Regions from separate parts of the Pantoea sp. NSTU24 genome, predicted to be linked through region 2. Evidence: predicted binding sites of a transcription regulator. Region 2 holds the regulator's gene; each other region holds the start of a gene.
The links. The regulator sigma-54, encoded in region 2, starts transcription at its own class of promoters, with help from an activator protein. The targets are predictions, from matches to a motif close to GTTGGCACANNTTTCGCTNT.

Region 1: ACLHDD_RS13550 (gamma carbonic anhydrase family protein) is a predicted target of sigma-54. The motif match lies at 1,216-1,235, and genes of this name have one in related genera.
Region 3: ACLHDD_RS01020 (gamma-glutamyltransferase family protein) is a predicted target of sigma-54. The motif match lies at 1,364-1,383, and genes of this name have one in related genera.

The regions. Positions count from the first base shown of each region.
Region 1 is NZ_JBKIWZ010000001.1:2,847,737-2,849,937, reverse strand. It holds partial or broken gene aroE (shikimate dehydrogenase) at 1-166, shown strand, start outside; gene ACLHDD_RS13555 (DUF1488 domain-containing protein) at 163-420, shown strand; gene ACLHDD_RS13550 (gamma carbonic anhydrase family protein) at 387-941, opposite strand; rRNA gene ACLHDD_RS13545 (16S ribosomal RNA) at 1,432-2,201, shown strand, end outside.
Region 2 is NZ_JBKIWZ010000001.1:3,662,709-3,664,909, reverse strand. It holds gene lptB (LPS export ABC transporter ATP-binding protein) at 1-335, shown strand, start outside; gene rpoN (RNA polymerase factor sigma-54) at 384-1,817, shown strand; gene hpf (ribosome hibernation promoting factor) at 1,839-2,126, shown strand.
Region 3 is NZ_JBKIWZ010000001.1:231,148-233,348, forward strand. It holds gene ACLHDD_RS01020 (gamma-glutamyltransferase family protein) at 1-1,328, opposite strand, end outside; gene hpxU (MurR/RpiR family transcriptional regulator HpxU) at 1,467-2,201, shown strand, end outside.

The DNA.
Region 1 (2,201 bases), 810 kb from region 2:
GCTGACGCCGTTTCTGCACTGGTGCCAGGCGCACGGTGCGCAGCATCTTGCCGATGGCGCAGGCATGCTGGTTGGCCAGGCCGCCCACGCGTTCTATCTGTGGCACGGTGTGATGCCAGCAATCGCGCCAGTCATTGTTCAGCTTAAACAGGCTATGCAGTCGTGAATCAGGCTATCCAGTTTCCGGATGATGTAACCTATAACGCGGAATGGGACGCTGTTTGTTTCCCGGTGCTGGTCAACGGTATGCGGCTGAACTGTGCTATCGGCGCTACGTCGCTGGTGGCACGTTTTGGTGAAGGGGAGGCGGTGGCGCTATTTCAGCACCACCGCTGGGATCTGGAAGATGAGGCCGAAGCCGCGATAGGTCAGGATCGTATTGACGATCAGGGCTGGATCTGGTTATCGCCAGCCAGATAATCATCTTTCCAGGTAACGTAGTTGTTAGCGGAATAGCGTAAGCCTTCTTTCTCACTCTCATTCAGTGGCCTGATCTGTCTGACCGGGCTCCCCAGATAGAGATAGCCGCTCTCCAGTCTTTTACCCGGCGGCACCAGACTGCCGGCGCCAATCATCACCTCTTCTTCTACTATCACGCCATCAAGCAGAATAGATCCCATACCAACCAGCACGCGATTACCAATGGTACAGCCGTGAAGCATGGCTTTATGTCCGACCGTGACATCCTCGCCAATAATAAGCGGAAAGCCCTGTGGATTAGACGCAGACCTGTGCGTCACATGCAGAACACAGCCGTCCTGAACATTGGTGCGGGCGCCGATGCGAACCTGATTCACATCTCCCCTGATAGCAACCAGCGGCCAGATGCTGACGTCATCCTCCATAATCACATCGCCGACGACGACACTGCTGGGATCCACCATGACGCGCTGACCGGTTTGCGGAAAAAGATGCTTATAGGGACGTAGAGCGGAACTCATTATGTTCTCCTTTATCATGTTTTCAGCTCAGCCTGATGCGATTTCAACCAGCTGACAAGCCAATTCTTGCCTGGATCGCTGGCGATCTCATCAATCTGGATCATTTATAACCATTCAGAAAAAAGATCTAAAAAAAGGGTTGTGCTCTGAAACGGGATCCCTATAATGCGCCTCCATCAACACGGCACACCGGCAACGGGAAGCGTGCTGAGAGGTTCAGGAGACTGACCCGCCGGAGAAAAACTTCTGAAAAAGAGGTTGACTCTGAAGGAGGAAAGCGTAATATACGCCACCTCGCGACAGGACGCTAACGCACTGTTCGCGCTGCTCTTTAACAATTTATCAGACAATCTGTGTGGGCACTCGCAGGATTGATATCAGCGTCTCCGGACGCAAAAAATATCAAGTCTCACGAGTGAACACATAATGACATTCATTATGACGTTTTACAGATGAGCATCGCTGCACTGGTTGCAGCAAATCAAACTTTAAATTGAAGAGTTTGATCATGGCTCAGATTGAACGCTGGCGGCAGGCCTAACACATGCAAGTCGGACGGTAGCACAGAGGAGCTTGCTCCTTGGGTGACGAGTGGCGGACGGGTGAGTAATGTCTGGGGATCTGCCCGATAGAGGGGGATAACCACTGGAAACGGTGGCTAATACCGCATAACGTCGCAAGACCAAAGAGGGGGACCTTCGGGCCTCTCACTATCGGATGAACCCAGATGGGATTAGCTAGTAGGCGGGGTAATGGCCCACCTAGGCGACGATCCCTAGCTGGTCTGAGAGGATGACCAGCCACACTGGAACTGAGACACGGTCCAGACTCCTACGGGAGGCAGCAGTGGGGAATATTGCACAATGGGCGCAAGCCTGATGCAGCCATGCCGCGTGTATGAAGAAGGCCTTCGGGTTGTAAAGTACTTTCAGCGGGGAGGAAGGCGGTGCGGTTAATAACCGCGCCGATTGACGTTACCCGCAGAAGAAGCACCGGCTAACTCCGTGCCAGCAGCCGCGGTAATACGGAGGGTGCAAGCGTTAATCGGAATTACTGGGCGTAAAGCGCACGCAGGCGGTCTGTTAAGTCAGATGTGAAATCCCCGGGCTTAACCTGGGAACTGCATTTGAAACTGGCAGGCTTGAGTCTCGTAGAGGGGGGTAGAATTCCAGGTGTAGCGGTGAAATGCGTAGAGATCTGGAGGAATACCGGTGGCGAAGGCGGCCCCCTGGACGAAGACTGACGCTCAGGTGCGAAAGC
Region 2 (2,201 bases):
GTGACAGTATGGGCCAGGCGCTGTCAGGCGGGGAACGCCGTCGCGTCGAGATCGCGCGTGCGCTGGCAGCAAATCCTAAATTTATCCTGCTGGATGAGCCCTTTGCCGGTGTTGACCCTATCTCTGTTATCGACATCAAAAAGATTATCGAGCATCTGCGTGACAGTGGCCTGGGCGTGCTGATTACCGACCACAACGTGCGTGAAACCTTAGCGGTCTGTGAGCGCGCTTATATCGTCAGCCAGGGTCACCTTATCGCGCACGGCACTCCGAACGAGATCCTGGCCGATGAGCAAGTGAAGCGGGTTTATTTGGGTGAAGAGTTCAGACTCTGATAAGGTGTCGTTAATACTGATGTTTACCTGGGAACTACCATCCTGTCTATGAAGCAAGGTTTACAACTCAGGTTTAGCCAACAGCTGGCAATGACGCCACAACTGCAGCAGGCCATACGTCTGCTGCAACTCTCTACGCTTGAACTCCAGCAGGAGTTACAGCTTGCACTGGAAAGCAACCCGCTGCTTGAGCAGACCGAACTGCACGAAGAGATTGACGCCCGGGAATCGTCTGAGGCCGAGGCGCTGGATACGCGTGAAGCCCTTGAGCAGAAAGAGATGCCCGATGAACTGCCGCTGGATGCGACCTGGGATGAGATTTACACAGCGGGTACGCCGTCAGGCACCGGTACCGATTATCAGGATGATGAGTTACCAGTTTATCAGGGCGAAACCACCCAGTCTCTGCAGGATTATCTGATGTGGCAGGTCGGGCTGACGCCGTTCAGTGACACCGATCGCGCGATTGCGACCTCTATTGTCGACGCTATTGATAACACCGGGTATCTTACCGTTTCGCTTGATGAGATCCTTGACAGCATTGGCAACGATGAGCTGGAAGTGGATGAAGTGGAAGCGGTGCTGAAACGCATCCAGCGTTTTGATCCGATCGGCGTCGGCGCACGCGATCTGCGTGACTGCCTGCTGGTACAGCTTTCGCAGTATGCGCCTGAAACGCCGATGCTGTCAGAAGCGCGCCTGATTGTCAGTGAACATCTGGATTTGCTGGCTAACCACGATTTTCGCAGTCTGATGCGGGTCACGCGCCTTAAAGAAGAGGTGCTGAAAGAGGCGATGCTGCTGATACAGTCGCTGGACCCGCGTCCGGGTCAGTCGATTAACACCAGTGAACCGGAATATGTCATTCCCGATGTGCTGGTACGCAAGGCGGGCAGCCGCTGGACGGTTGAACTTAATGCCGACAGCGTGCCGCGCCTCAAAATCAATCAGCACTATGCCGCAATGGGTGGCGCTACGCGAAATGAAAGCGACAATCAGTTCATTCGCAGTAATCTGCAGGAAGCGCGCTGGCTGATTAAGAGTCTGGAAAGCCGTAACGATACGCTGCTGAAAGTGACACGCTGTATTGTTGAACAGCAGCAGGCCTTTTTCGAGCAGGGCGAAGAGTTTATGCGCCCGATGGTGCTGGCCGATATCGCCCAGGCCGTTGAGATGCATGAGTCGACCATTTCCCGTGTGACGACGCAGAAGTACCTGCACAGCCCGCGGGGCATTTTCGAACTGAAGTACTTTTTCTCCAGCCACGTCAATACAGAGGGCGGCGGTGAAGCGTCTTCCACAGCGATTCGTGCACTGGTGAAAAAATTAATTTCGGCGGAAAATCCAGCCAAACCCTTGAGCGACAGTAAGCTGACCTCCATGTTATCTGATCAGGGCATTATGGTGGCACGGCGAACCGTCGCCAAATATCGCGAGTCTTTATCCATCCCGCCATCGAACCAGCGTAAACAGCTGGTTTGACAGAAATGAGAAGGAAGACCTATGCAGCTGAACCTGACCGGGCAACACGTTGAAATCACGGAACCATTGCGTGAATTTGTCAGCGGTAAATTTGCCAAACTGGAACACTATTTTGAACATATCAATCAGGTCTATATTGTCCTGAAAGTTGAAAAAGTCACGCAGGTGGCTGACGCAACACTTCACGTGAATGGTGGCGAGCTGCACGCCACATCGGAAGCGGAAGATATGTATGCGGCCGTTGACGGACTGATCGATAAGCTCGCCCGTCAGCTGACCAAACACAAAGACAAACTGAAAAAACACTAACCTTTACGCCAGCTACGTGCGCCTGCCGCGCAGAGCCGACTGGATGGGGCGGGTAATCCGCCCCGTTTTGTCATC
Region 3 (2,201 bases), 3.4 Mb from region 2:
CCCTGAATCACATGGCGGGTAAAAATCGCCGCCTGGGTCTGCGGCTGCCCGTCGCCGCCCATCGCGCCATACACCAGCGTACGGCCATCTTTCAGCCGCGCGGCGGCGGGATTCAGGGTATGAAACGGCTGCTTGCCGGGCGCCAGCGCCAGCAGATGATCCGGGTCGAGGCTGAATGCAGCGCCCCGGTTCTGCCAGATGATGCCCGTGCCAGGCAGCACCACACCGCTGCCAAACTCGTGGTAAATGCTCTGAATAAAGGAAACAGCCAGCCCGCTGCTGTCCATGACGCCCATCCAGACGGTGTCGCCCGGGCCGCGTCCCTGGCCCCAGGCGGCGGCGTCACCATCCGCAATCTGGCTGGCCAGTGTGGCAAGGTGATCACTGTCGAGCAGCGCCTGCAAATCTTCTTTAACGTGGCGCGGATCGGTGATGTGCTTATCGCGCAGCGCAAAGGCTTTTTTAGTGGCCTCTACGATACGGTGCACCGTCTGTGCGTCATCCGCGTCGGCCATCTCCAGACGGTCGGTAATGCCGAGGATTGCCAGCGATACCATGCCCTGGGTGGGCGGGGTGATATTCCAGATGTCACCTTCGCTGTGGGCGAGATGCAGCGGCGTTGTGCGGCGTGCGCGATGCTGCTGAAGGTCCGCCAGCGTAACTGGCATACCCAGCGTGGCCATCTCATCGGCCATAGCGTGCGCCAGCTCACCACGATAGAAGCTGTCGAGCCCCTGTTCGGTCAGCAGAGAAAGGGTCTGCGCCAGGGCCGGCTGGGTAAAACGGCTGCCTGGCTGCGGCACGTTGCCATCGGGCATAAAAGTGGCGCTGAAGCCAGGCTGATGCTGCAGTTCGTGGCAGAATGTGGTGGTCGCAGCGGTCTGTGACGCCGTGACCGGAATACCGTCGGCGGCGTAGCGGATGGCATCCCGCAGCAGGCGCGCCAGCGGCAGCATCGGGCTGCCCATCTCTGCAGAGATCGCCAGCGCCTCCTGCCAGCCACTGACCGTACCGGCGACGGTCAGCGCCGCTTTCGGCCCGCGATGGGGGATCGTCGGATGATCTGCATAGAAGTCGCAGTGAGCCAGCGCACCGGCTGCGCCGCTGGCGTCGATAGCCACAGGCTCCCCGTTGGGCGGCAGAATCAGCCAGAAGCCGTCACCGCCAAGTCCGTTCATATGCGGATAGACCACGGCGATGGTCGCCGCCGCCGCTACCATCGCCTCAATGGCGTTACCGCCATCACGCAGCACCGCCAGCGCACTTTCACTCGCCAGATGGTGCGGGGTCACCGCCATCCCCTGCGGGGCCATATTGCTCTGAATCATCTTTCACTCGTTCTTCGGGTAACAGAATCCCTGATGAAGCAAGAGCTGTTCCAGTTTTCATCCCGAACGAGGATTGCGGCGATTAACCTGGCGTAAATTGTGCTAGCTTCTGCTGAAACAAAAGTTACAGGACGGGTTATGAAACAGCTTGATGAACGACTCAGAAGTCACTATCCCCAGCTTTCGCCGCAGGAGCAGCGTATTGCCGACTTCGTTTTTGATCACTTCGACGATCTGATCAGCTACAACAGCGCCGAGCTGGCACGGCTTAGCGGCGTGTCGAAAGCCACGGTCAGTCGGCTGTTTAAGCGTCTGGGCTATGAAAAATATAAGGACATGCGCGATGAGTTGCGCATTCTGCGTCAGAGCGGTATGCCACTCACGGATAACCGTGATGCCGTGCAGGGCAACACGCTGCTGGCACGTCATTACAAACAGGAGATGGCTAACCTGACGCAGTGGGTCAACAGCCTGGATGCCCGGCAGTTCAGTGAGGTGGTCGGGCAGATGGCGCAGGCGAAGCGTGTCTTTATCATCGGCATGCGCAACGCCTATCCGGTGGCGTTGCACCTGCGCCAGCAGCTGGTGCAGGCGCGTTCGCAGGTCTTTATCCTGCCGCAGCCGGGCCAGACGCTGGCTGAGGAACTGGTGGATATCACCCCGGAGGATATGGTGGTGGTGGTAGCCTTTCGTCGTCGTCCCCGCATCATCCGGCCACTGATGCAACAGTTACAGGCCGCCGCGGTGCCGGTGCTGGTGCTATGTGAGCCGCAGGCGCAGACGGTGATGGCGCTGGCGCGCTGGCAGCTCTGTACGCCGCTGGACAGCGTCTCCGCCTTCGACAGCTACAGCGCCGCCATGAGCCTGGTCAAT